3 regions of the Streptomyces sp. NPDC048002 genome follow, and region 1 is predicted to be linked to each of the others. Evidence: riboswitches for the same ligand, from Rfam matches in the RefSeq annotation. Region 1 holds a riboswitch; each other region holds the start of a gene.

Region 1 (5,097 bases):
GTACGGCGGTGGCCGCCGGATTCGGCCTGCTGCGGCTGGCCGGGGCGCCCTCGCTGGGCTGGCTGGACGTGAAGACCTCCGGCGATGTCGAGGTCCCCGTCATCGAGGCCGCGATCGACGAGGAGCTGGCCCGGTTCGCCGAGGAGGGCCCCACGGCGGAGGAAATGGAGCGCGCCCAGGCCCAGTTGGAGCGCGAGTGGCTGGACCGGCTCGGCACCGTCGCGGGCCGCGCCGACGAACTGTGCCGCTACGCCGTCCTGTTCGGCGACCCGCAGCTCGCCCTCACCGCTGTCACGCGCGTACTGGAGGTGACGGCGGAGGAGGTCAAGCAGGTCGCCCAGGCCCGCCTGCGCCCCGACAACCGCGCGGTGCTCGTCTACGAGCCGACCGTCCCCACCGACACCGTGCCGGACGCCGACGCCGAGGACGTCGAGTCCGCGGCCACCGTGGAAGCAGCCGACGACAACGAGGAGACGGCCAAGTGACCGAGCTCGCCCCCATGGACTTCCACCCCCAACCCCAGGCGGGAGAGCCGAAGGTCTGGGCCTTCCCGGCGCCCACCCGCGGCACCCTCGACAACGGTCTGACCATCCTGCGCTGCCACCGCCCCGGCCAGCAGGTCGTCGCCGTCGAGGTGCTGCTGGACGCCCCCCTGGAGGCCGAGCCGGCCGGTCTGGACGGCGTCGCCACGATCATGGCGCGCGCCTTCTCCGAGGGCACCGACAAGCACACGGCCGAGGAGTTCGCCGCCGAGCTGGAGCGCTGCGGCGCCACCCTCGACGCGCACGCCGACCACCCCGGTGTGCGCCTCTCCCTCGAAGTGCCGGTCTCCCGGCTGCCCAAGGCGCTCGGCCTGCTCTCCGACGCCCTCAGGGCACCGGCGTTCGCCGACAGCGAGGTCGAACGGCTGGTGCGCAACCGCCTCGACGAGATCCCGCACGAGCTGGCCAACCCCTCCCGGCGCGCCGCCAAGGAGCTGTCCCGGCAGCTGTTCCCGGCGACCGCGCGCATGTCCCGCCCGCGTCAGGGCACCGAGGAGACCGTCGAGGCCATCGACTCGGCGGCCGTCCGCGCCTTCTACGAGCGGCACGTCCGCCCCGCCACGGCCACCGCGGTGGTCGTCGGCGACCTCACCGGCACCGACCTCGACGCGCTGCTCGCCGAGACCCTCGGCTCCTGGACGGGTTCCTCCGCCGAGCCGCGCCCGGTGCCCCCGGTCACCGCCGACGACACCGGCCGCGTCGTCATCGTGGACCGCCCCGGCGCCGTCCAGACGCAGCTGCTGATCGGCCGTGTCGGACCCGACCGGCACGACCGGGTGTGGCCGGCGCAGGTGCTCGGCACGTACTGCCTGGGCGGCACCCTCACCTCCCGCCTCGACCGCGTCCTGCGCGAGGAGAAGGGCTACACCTACGGCGTGCGCGCCTTCGGGCAGGTGCTGCGCTCCGCCCCGGACGGCACCGGCGCCTCGATGCTCGCCATCAGCGGCTCCGTCGACACGCCCAACACCGGTCCCGCCCTCCAGGACCTGTGGGCGGTGTTGCGCACCCTCGCCGAGGGCGGGCTCACCGACGCCGAGCGCGATGTCGCGGTGCAGAACCTCGTCGGCGTGGCGCCGCTGAAGTTCGAGACGGCCGCTTCCGTGGCGAACACCCTGGCCGACCAGGTCGAGCAGCACCTGCCCGACGACTTCCAGGCCACGCTGTACCGTCGGCTCGCCGAGACGGGCACGGTGGAGGCCACCGCGGCCGTCGTCAACGCCTTCCCGGTGGACCGTCTGGTGACCGTCCTGGTCGGCGACGCGGCCCAGATCCGCAAGCCCGTCGAGGAACTCGGCATCGGTGAAGTCACCGTCGTGACGGCCGAGTAGGGGCACCCTCGGATGTGAAGGCGCGGCAACGCGCGCGTGGGGCCCTGGTGACGAAAGCGCCACCAGGGCCCCTTTATGTCCGAATTGGGGGAGAGGCTGCCTGTCTGGCCTGTGGCATGCGCTACAAAAGCCCTGATCCGTTTGAGGATTGAAAGTTGTCCCGTTTAGCGTCGTCCGGGCTGTCCGTCAGGCAGTGCGCCGCGACCGCGGCACCGGACAGCCATCGCCGAGTCCCCGTACGGCGCGAGCCAGGGGAGCCGGGGACCCACAGTCCCTGGGGTGAATCGGACGCCCGCGCGCAGGCGAGGGGGTCCGTAGGAGACCTTCCTGCTCCGAACCCGTCAGCTAACCCGGTAGGCGAGAGGGAAGGAAAGGACCACCTACTTGATGGCGTTCACCCGCGCCACCGGGAAGCACCGTCGTCCCGGCCGGATGCAGCGCACCACCGTCCGTGCGGCGGGAGTGGCGGCGCTCGCCACCACCGGCGTCGTCGGCTCCCTCGCCGCTCCGGCGCTCGCCGCCGAGCCGGCCGCCGAACAGACCGGCCTCACTCCCGTGATCACCATCGGCGACTCGGTCGCCGAGCAGATCGACGCCCAGGCCGACGCCCAGCAGCAGGCGGCCGTGGAGGCGGAAGCCAGGCAGAAGGCCGAGGAGGCCGCGCGCGAGCGGGCCGCCGAGGCGGCCAAGGAGGCCCGGGCCGCCAAGGAGCGCGCCGCCCGCGCGGCCGAGCGCAAGCGCCTGAACACCTTCGTCTCCCCGATCTCCGGCTCCTACGTCTCCACCGGCTACAAGGCCGGCGGCGCGGTCTGGTCCTCCGGCAGCCACACCGGCGTCGACTTCCACGCCGCCGGCGGCACCTCCGTCCGCTCGGTCGGCGTGGGCACCGTCGTCGAGGCCGGCTGGGGCGGGGGGTACGGCAACCAGATCGTCATCAAGATGCACGACGGCACGTACACCCAGTACGGGCACCTGTCGTCCATCGGTGTCTCGGTCGGCCAGTCCGTCACCCCCGGCCAGCAGATCGGCCTCTCCGGCTCCACCGGCAACGTCACCGGGGCGCACCTGCACTTCGAGGCCCGTACGACCATGGAGTACGGCTCGGACATCGACCCGGTCGCCTATCTGCGCTCGCACGGCGTGAACGTCTGAGCGACCCCGCCACCGCTTCCCGTGACCCCGGCTCACCGAGCCGGGGTTTTCGGCGTTTCAGGGACATCACTGTCCAAAAAATATCCATGAAATCGGACCCCCCTTCGGAAATTCCGGCTCATTGCAATAGAGTCACTGAACACACGTCAGTCGTCGACGTTTCACGGGGATTAAAGCGGAGGTCGGTCATGCGTGTTCCGGCGCACTCGGTATGCACGGCGATCCGGGACGACATCGTCGCCGGTGTCTACGAGCGCGGCAGCCGGCTCACCGAGGAACTGCTCGCACGCCGCTACGGCGTCTCGCGCGTCCCCGTCCGGGAGGCCCTGCGCACGCTGGAGGCGGAGGGCTTCGTGGTGACCCGGCGGCACGCGGGCGCGTGCGTCGCGGAGCCGACCGAGCAGGAGGCCGCCGACCTGCTGGAGATGCGCACCCTGCTGGAGCCGCTCGGGGCCGCGCGGGCCGCCCAGCGGCGCACGGAGGCCCATCTGAAGGTGCTGCGCGGCCTGGTGCGGCTCGGTCAGGAGCGGGCCAGGAGGGGCAACAGCGAGGATCTGCGCTCCCTGGGGGGCTGGTTCCACGAGACGCTCGCCCAGGCCTCCGGCAGCCCTGCGCTGACCTCGATGCTGACCCAGCTGCGGCACAAGATCGCCTGGATGTACTCGGTGGAGGCGTCGGCCGGGCCGGTGGACGCCTGGGCCGAGCACGGGGCGATCGTGGACGCCGTGGCGCGCGGCGACAGCGAGCGCGCGCGGGCGATCACGGCCGTGCACGCCGAGCGCTCCAGCGGCACGCACCGGCTGCGGTTCCCCTCGACGGGGGAGCGCCCGGACCGTGTGAGGAATTCGCAACATCCCGTAAACATGCCGAGCCTGCGTCATTAACATGCACGCCGTATACAAAGAGCGGGTAATTCGCGGGGGATTATTTTCGCTGCCCTCGAACGGGAAATTCGAAGGGCCCGCCCGGTAATTCGGACGAGCCCTTCGGGGAAGCGGCGAGTACCGCGACCGGTATGGCCTCAGACGGTCTCGGGGAGTTCCTCGAGCCCCTCGGCGACGACCTTCGCCAGACGGTCGAGGGCGGCGTCCGCGCCCTCGGCGTCGGAGGCGAGCACGATCTCCTCGCCGCCCTGGGCGCCCAGGCCCAGTACGGCCAGCATGGAGGCCGCGTTGACGGGGTTGCCGCCCGCCTTGGCGATCGTCACCGGGACGCCTGTGGCCGTGGCGGCTCGGACGAAGATGGAGGCGGGGCGGGCGTGGAGGCCCTCGGCCCAGCCGACGTTGACGCGGCGCTCAGCCATGTGATGCTGCCCTTCAGGTTCTCAGGTTGTCTAGACCAGTGTTCCACAACGTGGAGCGTGCCCGGAACGGACCGGTGGCCCGTTCCCTCCGGTCGTCGACCCGCGGCCCCGGTTCGACACCCGTCCTCCACAGACTGCCCCGCGCCGCTGCCGGACGCGAGCCGTAGTCTGGGGCCCATGCAGAGCGCGTCGGACCGGCACGAGTACCCCGCCCACTGGGAAGCCGACGTGGTGCTGCGCGACGGCGGCACCGCGCGCGTCCGCCCCATCTCCGTCGATGACGCCGAACGCCTGGTCAGCTTCTACGAACAGGTCTCGGACGAGTCGAAGTACTACCGGTTCTTCGCCCCCTACCCGCGGCTGTCCGCCAAGGACGTCCACCGCTTCACCCACCACGACTTCGTGGACCGGGTGGGACTCGCGGCCACCATCGGGGGCGAGTTCATCGCCACCGTGCGCTACGACCGGATCGGCCCCGGTGGCCGGCCCGCCTCCGCGCCCGCCGACGAGGCCGAGGTCGCCTTCCTGGTCCAGGACGCCCACCAGGGGCGCGGGGTCGCCTCCGCGCTGCTGGAGCACATCGCCGCCGTCGCGCGGGAGCGCGGGATCCGCCGGTTCGCGGCCGAGGTGCTGCCCGCCAACACCAAGATGATCAAGGTGTTCACGGACGCCGGGTACACCCAGAAGCGCAGCTTCGAGGACGGCGTCGTCCGCCTGGAGTTCGACCTGGAGCCCACGGACCGCTCGCTCGCCGTGCAGTACGCGCGCGAAC
Region 2 (5,097 bases), on a different contig from region 1:
ACCGAGCGCGGCGGCCGCCGCGAACGCCGCGGCCACCCTTCCGGCCGTGTGCAGCCGTCCGCGGCAGAACTCCTCCAGGTCCGCCGCCCCGGTGACCCGGCCCGCCTTGACGGCCTCCTCCGCGCCCCCGGAGTGCGCGTGTCCTCCGGCGGGGAAGCGGCCGTCGGCGAGGACGAGCAGTGCTGCCCTGGACATCAGAAGAGGAAGTAGCGCTGAGCCATGGGCAGTTCAGCGGCGGGAGTGGCCTCGACCAGCTCCCCGTCGATGTGGACGGCGAAACTGTCGGGGTCCACCCGCACCTCGGGCCGGGCGTCGTTCTGCCGCATGTCGGCCTTGGTGACCCCGCGTGTGGACTCGATCGGCACGAACTTCTTGCCGAGCGCGAGCCGTTCCGGCAGCCCGTCCTCGATGGCGAGGGGCGCCACGAAGTTCAGGGAGTTCGACGCCGGTCCGCGCCCGATCGCGCCGAACATCGGGCGCGGGAGGATCGGCTGGGGCGTGGGGATGGAGGCATTGGCGTCGCCCATCTGCGCGTACGCGATCTGGCCGCCCTTGAGGACCAGGTGCGGCTTGACCCCGAAGAAGGCGGGTTCCCACAGCACGAGGTCGGCGAGCTTGCCGGTCTCGACGGAGCCGACCTGCCCGGCGATGCCCTGGGCCAGTGCCGGGTTGATCGTGTACTTGGCGACGTAGCGCCGCACCCGGTGGTTGTCCGCGCGGCCGTCGCCCGGCAGCGCGCCCCGCCGGCGCTTCATCACGTGCGCGGTCTGCCAGGTCCGCAGGACGACCTCGCCGACGCGGCCCATGGCCTGCGAGTCGGAGGAGATGATCGAGATGGCCCCGAGGTCGTGCAGGACGTCCTCGGCGCCGATGGTCGAGGGCCGGATCCGGGACTCGGCGAAGGCCAGGTCCTCGGGCACCGCCGGGTTGAGGTGGTGGCAGACCATCAGCATGTCGAGGTGTTCCTCGGCGGTGTTGACGGTGAAGGGCCGGGTCGGGTTGGTGGAGCTGGGCAGCACATGGGACTCGGAGACCACGGTCATGATGTCCGGCGCGTGCCCACCGCCCGCGCCCTCGGTGTGGTAAGCGTGGATGCCCCGGCCGCCGATGGCGGCGAGGGTGTCCCCGACGAACCCGGCCTCGTTGAGGGTGTCCGTGTGGATGGCGACCTGGATGCCGGTCCGGTCGGCGACGGTCAGCGAGGCGTCGATGACGGCGGGCGTGGAGCCCCAGTCCTCGTGCAGTTTCAGCGCCATCGCGCCGCCGCGGATCTGCGAGAGCATCGCCTCGTGCGAGACGGTGTTGCCCTTGCCGAGGAAGCCGATGTTGAGGGGGTAGGCCTCCATCGCCTCCAGCATCCGGGCCAGGTGCCACGGTCCCGGGGTCACGGTGGTCGCCTTGGAGCCCTCGGCCGGGCCGGTGCCGCCGCCGACCAGGGTGGTGATCCCGGAGGCCAGCGCCTCGTCGGCGATCTGCGGGCAGATGAAGTGGACATGGGCGTCGATGGCACCGGCGGTGAGGATGCGCCCGTTGCCCGCGATGATCTCGGTCTCGGGGCCGATGACCAGGTCCGGGTGGACCCCGTCCATGGTGTCGGGGTTGCCGGCCTTGCCGATGCCGGTGATCCGCCCGTCCCGTATGCCGACGTCGGCCTTGACGACGCCCCAGTGGTCGATGACCACGACACCGGTGACGACCGTGTCCGGAGTGCCGTCTGCGCGCGTAGCGCGGGACTGGCCCATGGACTCCCGGATGACCTTGCCGCCGCCGAACACGGCCTCGTCACCGGCGAGCCCGGGGCCGCCGGAGCGGTCCTCCTCGATCTCCACGAGCAGATCGGTGTCGGCGAGCCGGATCCGGTCACCGGTGGTCGGGCCGAACAGGTCGGCGTAGGCGGCACGCGAGATCTCAGGCATCGAGGGCACCTCCGGTCTCCCCGCGCAGTCCGGGCACGACACGGGCGCCGGCCAGCGGGACGAGTTCGACGTCGACGGGGATCCCGGGCTCGAAGCGCACGGCGGTGCCGGCGGCGACGTTGAGCCGCTTGCCGCGGGCGGCCGCGCGGTCGAACTCCAGTCCGGGGTTGGCCTCGGCGAAGTGGTAGTGGGAGCCGACCTGGACGGGTCGGTCGGCGGCGTTGAGCACCGTCAGCCGGGTGATCTCGCGGCCTTCGTTGTACACAATGGGCCCGTCCGCGAAGAGGACCTCACCGGGAATCATCGACAGCGCCCCTCTCAGACGATCGGCTCGTGGACGGTGACGAGCTTGGTGCCGTCGGGGAAGGTCGCCTCGACCTGGACGTCGTGGATCATCTCCGGGATGCCCGCCATGACGTCGTCGCGGGTGAGCAGTTTGCGGCCGGAGGCCATGAGCTCGGCGACCGTGCGGCCGTCCCGCGCGCCTTCGAGGATGTGCGAGGTGATGAGGGCGACCGCCTCGGGGTGATTGAGCTTCACTCCGCGGGCGCGGCGCTTCTCGGCGACGTCGGCCGCCACATGGATCAGCAGCCTCTCTTGCTCGTGCGGGGTCAGTTGCACGTCCCACCTCACAGTCCTCGCTCCGGACCGTGCGGGGCCCGGCTGCCGCGGCCACGGGCAAAGTGCCTGGTGGCGTGGAGGGAGGCTAGTTGGACCGAGTTTCGGGCACGTTAACCGAGCTGTGATCCGACCGGACCTCCGAGGCGGCGGCGACGAGGGCCTCCGACCCCCGCGCGCAGGGCTCCGAAGAGGTCCGCCCACCCTCGGCCGGAGGGCGGGCCACCCGGGCGGGCCGGACGGCTGATACCCGGGCGGGCCGGACGGCTGGCGATCAGGCTGCCCGGAACCGGAAACTGACGCGCGCTCACCTCTCACCGGCGTGCGCGCCGCGCGGGCCGTACGGTGAGCGCCGCCGGTCTCGCGTCACCACTCCCCCGCGCTCGGACAGTTGACGCAGGTGAGCCGGGTCGGACCGTCGGGACGCCACGCCGAGCCGTCCGGAGCCGAGTCGAAACGGACCAAACGACGTACCCCCTTTCAGCGTAGACATGGCTCCTTTTGTCGACCCGTCAGAGTTGCGCAACGCGCGTGGACCGAACACCGCATCGGACGTTCCGTCGCTGGTCCGGACCTCCCCGGGCACCTCGACGATCGTTCGAACGGAGCAGTGTCCACCCGAACGGGTGAGTGGTGACTAACGCCACAAATACCCGGTTCCATTGGGATTTTCGGACATCCGTGGGCCAAGATCCCTGTCTGACGACAAGCCCCCGCCACCGCGGCGGGGCGGTCCGGGCGGACGCCGAGTCCTGCCGCCGCCCGGATGACCGGTCGACAGGAGTGCATCGGCAGGAGTGGAGGACCCGAGCACGACGGGTCGCCGGCGCGGAGGTTCGCGCCGAGCAGCCCTTGGGGTGAAGCCGCATCGCGGCCGGGCAACTTCGCCAGCCCGAATCCGACAGGTCATCCTTCACAGGCGGCTGACGAAGGGTTGCGCATGACTGCGCTCAATCGTGTCCCGTCGCTGATGGTCCGGGCCGGTACGGCCTCGGCCCTCACCATCGCCGCCGTGGGCGGTTCGATCGTGGCCCCCGGCCTCTCCGCTGAGGCGGAGGCGGCCACGCCGGCGACGAAGGCACTCCAGGTCGCGGCCTCCAAGAAGGGTGCCCCGTACAAGTGGGGCGCCACCGGACCGCACCGCTTCGACTGCTCCGGGCTCACGCTGTACGCGTTCAAGAAGGCGGGCAAGAAGCTGCCCCGTACCGCGGCCCAGCAGTACAACAAGACGCGCCACATCTCCGCCAACAGCCGCAAGGCGGGTGACCTGGTGTTCTTCCACTCGGGGTCGAACATCTACCACGTCGGCATCTACGCCGGGAAGGGCAAGCTCTGGCACTCCCCGAAGACCGGGGACGTGGTGAGGCTGCAGAAGATCTGGACCAAGAGCGTCTGGTACGGCCGGGTGAGCTGACCCGGCGCCCGAGGGGCGGCGGCGTCCCTGACTCGCCGCCGCCCCGACGGGCACTCAGGAGACGGCCTCGAACAGCAGGACCGCGCCCAGGACCGTCAGGGCGGTACCGGTGACGGCCTCGACGGCACGGGCGGCCCGCGGCCGGCGCAGCCACCGGCCGAGCCGGTCCACGAGCAGCGCCACGGCCGGGAACCACAGCAGGGCCAGCACCACCACGATCAGCGCCAGCAGCAGCGTGCGGGGCAGCGCGGGAGCCCCCGCGGGCACGAACTGGGGCAGCAGGCTCAGGAAGGTGATCGGCGCCTTCGGGTTGAGGGCGTTGGTGACGAAGCCCTGCCGCAGCGGGCGCCCGCTGCCGGGAGCCTCCGTGGGCTCGGCGGGCCGGGGCCTGCCGGGAGCCTCCGCCCGCTCGGCGGGCCAGGGTCTGCCGGGAGCCTCCGCCGGCTCGGCGGGCCGGGGCCGGCGCAGCGAGAGCAGGGTACGGGCGCCGAGGTGGAGCACATAGCAGCCGCCCAGCACCTGGAGCGTGCGGAAGAGGGCCGGCACCGCGGTCAGGACGGCGGCGACGCCCGCGACCGCCAGGGCGGTGTGCAGCAGCAGCCCGCCCGTGATGCCCAGCGCGCAGGCGACACCGGCCCGGCGCGAGACGAGGGCGTTGCGTACGACGACGGTGAAGTCGGCCCCGGGCATGGCGACCATGCCGGCGGCGACCCCGGTGAAGGCGAGCAGCTGTGCGTCCATGGGCCCAGCCTGCCGCTCCGGAGCCTTCAGCAGGTATGTCGAATAACCTGGGTCCGCCTTAAGCATCGCTTTGGGCTCAGGCTCTCCCAGACAGGTCTCCCGGCATGTACGACCCCACACGGCTGGCGGCGCTGGTCGCGGTCGCCGAGTCCGGTTCGATCACCCGGGCCGCCGAGCGGCTCGGCTACACCCCGCCCGCGCTCTCCCAGCAGCTGGCGAAGCTGGAGCGGGAGGCGGGCACGCCCCTGCTCGTCCGGCACCATCGCGGGGCCCGGCTCACCGGAGCGGGCGAGCTGCTGGTGGCGCGGGCCCGTCGGGTGCTCGACGAACTGGAACAGGCCCGGCACGAGCTGGCCCGGCTCACCGGTCTGGCCGGGGGAACCCTGCGGCTCGGTACGTTCCAGACCG
Region 3 (5,097 bases), on a different contig from region 1:
CGCCTTCGGGGCGGACGTGGACACCGTCACCGAGGTGATCACCGTGGTCACGGTCGCGATCCTGGCCGTCGTGCTCAACTCCGTCCTGCGCCGCGGCGACCTGCGGCTCGCCAGCCAGCGGCAGATCGCCGAGGCGACCCAGCGGGCCGTGCTGCCCCAGCCGCTGGAGCGGATCGGTGCCTTCGACATCGCCGCCCGCTACGAGGCGGCGCAGGCCGACGCCTACATCGGGGGCGATCTGTACGCGGTGCAGGACAGCCCGTACGGCGTGCGGCTGATCGTCGGCGACGTGCGCGGGAAGGGCATGAGCGCGGTGGCCGCCGTCGCCGTGGTCATCGGGGCCTTCCGGGAGGCCGCCGAGGAGGAACCCACGCTGACCTCGCTCGCGCGGCGGCTGGAGCGGGCGCTGGCCAGGGAGGGCGCTCGGCGGGACGGCATCGACGCCTTCGAGGGGTTCACCACGGCCGTGCTCGCCGAACTCCCGCACGACGGCCATGTCGTACGGGTCGTCAACCGCGGTCACCCGCCGCCGCTGCTGCTCCACGCCGACCGCACCGTCCGCGCCCTGCCCGCCACGGAGCCCGCCCTGCCGCTGGGCATGGGCGACCTGGGCGACTGGCCCGACCGGGCCGAGGAAGCCGCCTTCCCGCCCGGTGCCACGCTGCTGCTGCACACCGACGGACTGTCCGAGGCCCGTGACGCGCGGGGCGTCTTCTACGACCCCCAGCTGCGGCTCGCGGGCCGCGCCTTCGGCCACCCCGGCGCGGTCATCCGGACCCTGGCCGAGGAGGTGCGCCGGCACTGCGGCGGCGGGATGACGGACGACATGGCCCTGCTGGCCGTCCGCCGACCCGAGGCGTTACCCGGTGTGATCGGGTGGCAGCCCTCCGCATAACAACTGACATACCGTCAGGAAAACCCGGGTCCGCGAGGTGTGGCCAACTCGCCCGATTTGAAACCTCCATGACCGTAAAGTCCTGGCCGGAAAGCTTAATGATCAAGAGGAACAGCTTGGAATCCGGGCCCCGGGTCTATTAACGTTCGATAACGCAGCGCGGTCGTCCCAGCCGTCACAAGAGGCGGCTCCGTGCGCACGCGCCGAATCCCGCAAGGGAACCGGGGAACCACCACCTTGGGGTGAATCGCTCGTAGCCCGCCGGACATGGACGGCGGATATACGCGCGTAGGAGACCTTCCTGCTCCGAACCCGTCAGCTAACCCGGTAGGCGAGAAGGAAGGAAAGGAGCGCGCCCACGTGGCGTCAAACCCGCCTGCCCCGTTCGTGCCGAGTCAGCGTGGCGACGAGACCTTCGTCTACGGCAGCCACCGCACCGACGAGGGCCCGTGGGAGGAGTGGAACCCCACCGCCGACACCGTTCGCCCGGTCCGCGGCAAGCACCGTGTGTCCAAGCAGCGCGGCGGCGGACTGGCCCGCAGCTCCACCGTTCTCGGCGTCGGTGTCATCGCCGCCGTCGGCGGGGCCGGCATGGCCAGCGCGCAGTCCGGCAAGCCGCCGGTCGCCATCACCATCCCCGACCTGCCGCTGATCTCCGACGACTCCGCGGACGAGCCGGAGCCCGAGGCGTCGACCTCCCCGCTCAGCAGCGTCGGCATGACCACCACGGACACCGAGCAGGGCGCGGCCGACGCCGGCGAGGCCCTGCGCGCCCGGATCATGGCCCAGGCCGAGCAGCAGCAGGACCAGGTCGACACCAAGGCCGCCCAGGCCGCCGCCGCTGCCGCCGAGAAGGCCGCCACGGAGGCTGCCGCCAAGGCGGAGAAGGAGGCGAAGGCCAAGGCCGCCGCCGCCAAGGAGAAGGCCGAGCAGGAGGCCGCGGCGAAGGCCGAGGCCGAGCGCCTGGCCAAGCTGGCCAAGGAATACACCCTGCCGACCTCCTCCTTCACCCTCACCTCGACCTTCGGCCAGGCCGGCTCCATGTGGTCCTCCGGCTACCACACCGGCCTCGACTTCGCCGCCCCCACGGGCACGCTGCTCAAGGCGGTCCACACCGGCACGATCACCTCCGCCGGCTGGGACGGCTCCTACGGCTACAAGACCGTGCTCACCCTGGAGGACGGCACCGAGATCTGGTACGCCCACCAGTCCTCGATCAGCGTCAGCGTGGGCCAGAAGGTCAACACCGGCGATGTGATCGGCCGGGTCGGCGCGACCGGGAACGTCACCGGCGCCCACCTCCACCTGGAGGTCCACCCCGAGGGCTCCACCTCCGGCATCGACCCGCTCGCGTGGCTGCGCGACAAGGGCCTCAACATCTGAGATCCACCCCCGGTGAACCCCGGCGGTCCTGATGACGACCCCCCGACATCAGGGCTGCCGGTTTTTCGCTGCCCGCCCGCGCCTAGGACCGGTAGGGGTTGTACGCGGGGTACGGCCCCGCCGGGTGGGCCGGGTACGTCTGCTGGTGGACGGTCTGCGGGTACACCGGCTGCGACGGATACCCGTACGCACCGTGCATCGGCCACGGAGCGGCCGCCACCGGCACCCGCGGAGCCGTGGCACGGGCCGCGTGGTCGAGGGCCGGCCGGGCCACCTCCCGGCGCAGCCACAGCTCCCGCAGCAGCTCCGCCTCCCGTACGACGAAGTCGGCACCCGCGCGGCCCCCGCGCCCCCGGTGCCGCAGGAACGCCAGCGAGGTCGCGTACGCCTCGTACCGCGCCACCTCCCGGGCCGCCCGTCGTCCGCCGCCGCGCCGGGCGTGGGCGCGGGCCAGCCGGCGGGCCCGCATCGAGCCGAGCGCGAAGGGCTCGCCCGGGGTGAGCCAGCCGGCCACCGCGTAGGCGGGCAGTTCCTCCCGCACCGTGCGCAGCTCCCGCTGGCGCGTCCAGACCACCAGCCAGGTCAGCAGGCCGAACGCGGGCACCATGATCGCCGCGTACACGGCGAAGAAGCCGTACGGTCCGAACACCGACGAGCCGTTCCACAGCGCGTGCAGGCCCATCGCGAGGAGCAGTCCGCACGGCGGCAGCAGGACCCGCCGCCACCGCTGGCGGGGGCCGGCGAACGCGGCGACGCCGAAGCCGATGCCGGTGAGCACGGTGAACAGGGGGTGCGCGAAGGGGGACATGACGATGCGCACGAAGAAGGTGGCGGCGGTGACGGAGGCGATGCCGCTGTCGCCGGTCAGCTGGTCGGTGCCGAAGGCGGTGCCGAGGTAGAGGATGTTCTCGGTGAACGCGAAGCCGGTGGCGGTGACCCCGGCTATCACCACCCCGTCGACCAGGCCGGTGAAGTCGCGCCGCCGGAAGAGGAAGACGAGGAGGACGGCCGCGGCCTTCGCCGACTCCTCGACGACCGGCGCTATGACGGTCGCCCCGAGGGTGTCCGCGCCGGAGGGGTCCGCGGTGGCCGTCGCTATCCACCGGGTGGCGAAGCTGTTGGCGATGATGGCGATCAGCGCCGCCGCGCAGGCGCCCCAGGCGAAGGAGAACACCAGATTCCGCCAGGGTCCCGGCTCGACCCGGTCCAGCCAGCGGAAGGCGGCTATGAGCAGCGGCACGGGCAGCACGGCCAGCCCGAGCCCGACCAGGAACCCCTGGGTGCCGGTCTGTTCGCGGACCAGGGCCAGGATGACCAGGCCGGAGAGCGCGAGCAGGGTGGTCAGAGCGCCGTACCGCACCCAGGCCCGCTGCCACCAGTGCGCAGGGCGCGGTGAGCCCCCGGCGGGACCCGGGGGTCCGGTGGGGTGCGGCGGGTACGGAGGACGGGTGGCCACGGCATTGACCCTAACGAGGCAGGGGCGCCGCCCGCACGGGGGACAGCGGCGGGCTCAGGCGCGGCGGAAGAGAAGGTCGTTCACGACATGTCCCTTGTCTAGTCCCTGGCCCTCGAAACGGGTCAGCGGCCGGAACGGCGGACGCGGCGCGAAACCGCCGTCGGCCTGCGTGTTCTCGAAGTCCGGATGAGCGCTCAGCACTTCGAGCATCTGTTCGGCGTACGGTTCCCAGTCGGTGGCGCAGTGCAGCAGCGCGCCGGGCCTGAGCCGGGTCGCGGCGAGGTCCAGGAACTCGGGCTGGATCAGCCGTCGTTTGTGGTGGCGCTTCTTGGGCCAGGGGTCCGGGAAGTAGACGCGGAGCCCGTCGAGGGAGTCCGGCGTGAGCATCTCGCGCAGCAGGATGATCGCGTCGCCGTTGCCGACCCGGATGTTGGACAGGCCGTGATGGTCGGCGAGGTTGAGCAGATTGCCCTGGCCGGGGGTGTGCACGTCCACGGCGAGCACATTGGTGCCGGGGTCGGCCGCGGCCATCTGCGCGGTCGCCTCGCCCATCCCGAAGCCGATCTCCAGGACGACCGGTCCGTCGTTGCCGAACAGCTCGGCCGGGTCGATCACCCGCTGCCCGTCGATGTCCAGCCCCCACAGGGGCCACAGCCGCTGCAAGGCGTCCGCCTGGCCCGCGGTGACCCGGCTGCGGCGGGGCTGGAAGCTCCTGATCCGGCGCTCGAAGTGGGAGCCGGCCGGATCGGCCATGGGCCCGTCCGGGAACCGCGGCTCGCCCTTGGCGCGGGTGTGGCGGACGGACACACCGGGCTCGTGGCCGGGGGCGGACCGGGGGGCTTCGGGGGTGTGCAGGGATTCAGACACAGTGCGGTCGATTTTACGGGAGGCCGCGTGAGGGGCGGCTCGCGCCGGTACGGGGGCTCACCCGTGGGTACGGGGGCCCACCCGCCGGGGCGGGGCTCACCCGTGGGTACGGGGCTCACCCGTCGGTGCGGGGGCCCACCTGTCGGTGCGGGGGCCCACCCGCCGGTGCGGGTCTCAGCCGTGGGTACGGGGCCCACCCGCCGGTGCGGGGCTCACCCGTCGGTACGGGAGCCCACCCGCCGGTACGGTGGCCCACCCGCCGGTACGGTGGCCCACCCGCCGGTGCGGGTCTCAGCCGTGGGTACGGGGGCCCACCCGCCGGGGCGGGGCTCACTCGTCGGCCAGCACGGCCAGTGCCCTGCGGGCCACCTCCCGCCCGATCGGCAGGGAGGCGGTGGCGGCGGGAGAGGGCGCGTTCAGCACGTGCACGGTGCGGGCGCCCTCCCGGATCAGGAAGTCGTCCACCAGCGTCCCGTCCCGCAGCACGGCCTGGGCC

What was found. A riboswitch is a leader RNA that binds a small molecule or an ion and turns the genes downstream of it on or off. The one in region 1 is predicted to bind cyclic di-AMP.
Positions count from the first base shown of each region.
Region 2: another riboswitch for cyclic di-AMP. It lies ahead of AB0E07_RS29105 (C40 family peptidase); the one in region 1 lies ahead of AB0E07_RS20015 (M23 family metallopeptidase).
Region 3: another riboswitch for cyclic di-AMP. It lies ahead of AB0E07_RS13170 (M23 family metallopeptidase); the one in region 1 lies ahead of AB0E07_RS20015 (M23 family metallopeptidase).

Region 1 covers NZ_JBEZNL010000015.1:43,742-48,838, reverse strand. The annotation lists gene AB0E07_RS20025 (pitrilysin family protein) at 1-485, shown strand, start outside; gene AB0E07_RS20020 (pitrilysin family protein) at 482-1,870, shown strand; cyclic di-AMP (ydaO/yuaA leader) riboswitch at 2,085-2,245, shown strand; gene AB0E07_RS20015 (M23 family metallopeptidase) at 2,258-3,022, shown strand; gene AB0E07_RS20010 (GntR family transcriptional regulator) at 3,211-3,906, shown strand; gene AB0E07_RS20005 (HPr family phosphocarrier protein) at 4,044-4,325, opposite strand; gene AB0E07_RS20000 (GNAT family N-acetyltransferase) at 4,503-5,097, shown strand, end outside.
Region 2 covers NZ_JBEZNL010000030.1:57,244-62,340, forward strand. The annotation lists gene AB0E07_RS29085 (urease accessory UreF family protein) at 1-195, opposite strand, end outside; gene AB0E07_RS29090 (urease subunit alpha) at 195-1,916, opposite strand; gene AB0E07_RS29095 (urease subunit beta) at 1,909-2,220, opposite strand; gene AB0E07_RS29100 (urease subunit gamma) at 2,235-2,537, opposite strand; cyclic di-AMP (ydaO/yuaA leader) riboswitch at 3,268-3,471, shown strand; gene AB0E07_RS29105 (C40 family peptidase) at 3,475-3,948, shown strand; gene AB0E07_RS29110 (LysE family translocator) at 4,003-4,689, opposite strand; gene AB0E07_RS29115 (LysR family transcriptional regulator) at 4,794-5,097, shown strand, end outside.
Region 3 covers NZ_JBEZNL010000008.1:14,632-19,728, reverse strand. The annotation lists gene AB0E07_RS13175 (PP2C family protein-serine/threonine phosphatase) at 1-895, shown strand, start outside; cyclic di-AMP (ydaO/yuaA leader) riboswitch at 1,087-1,244, shown strand; gene AB0E07_RS13170 (M23 family metallopeptidase) at 1,256-2,278, shown strand; gene AB0E07_RS13165 (PrsW family intramembrane metalloprotease) at 2,361-3,734, opposite strand; gene trmB (tRNA (guanosine(46)-N7)-methyltransferase TrmB) at 3,789-4,601, opposite strand; gene lhgO (L-2-hydroxyglutarate oxidase) at 4,932-5,097, opposite strand, start outside.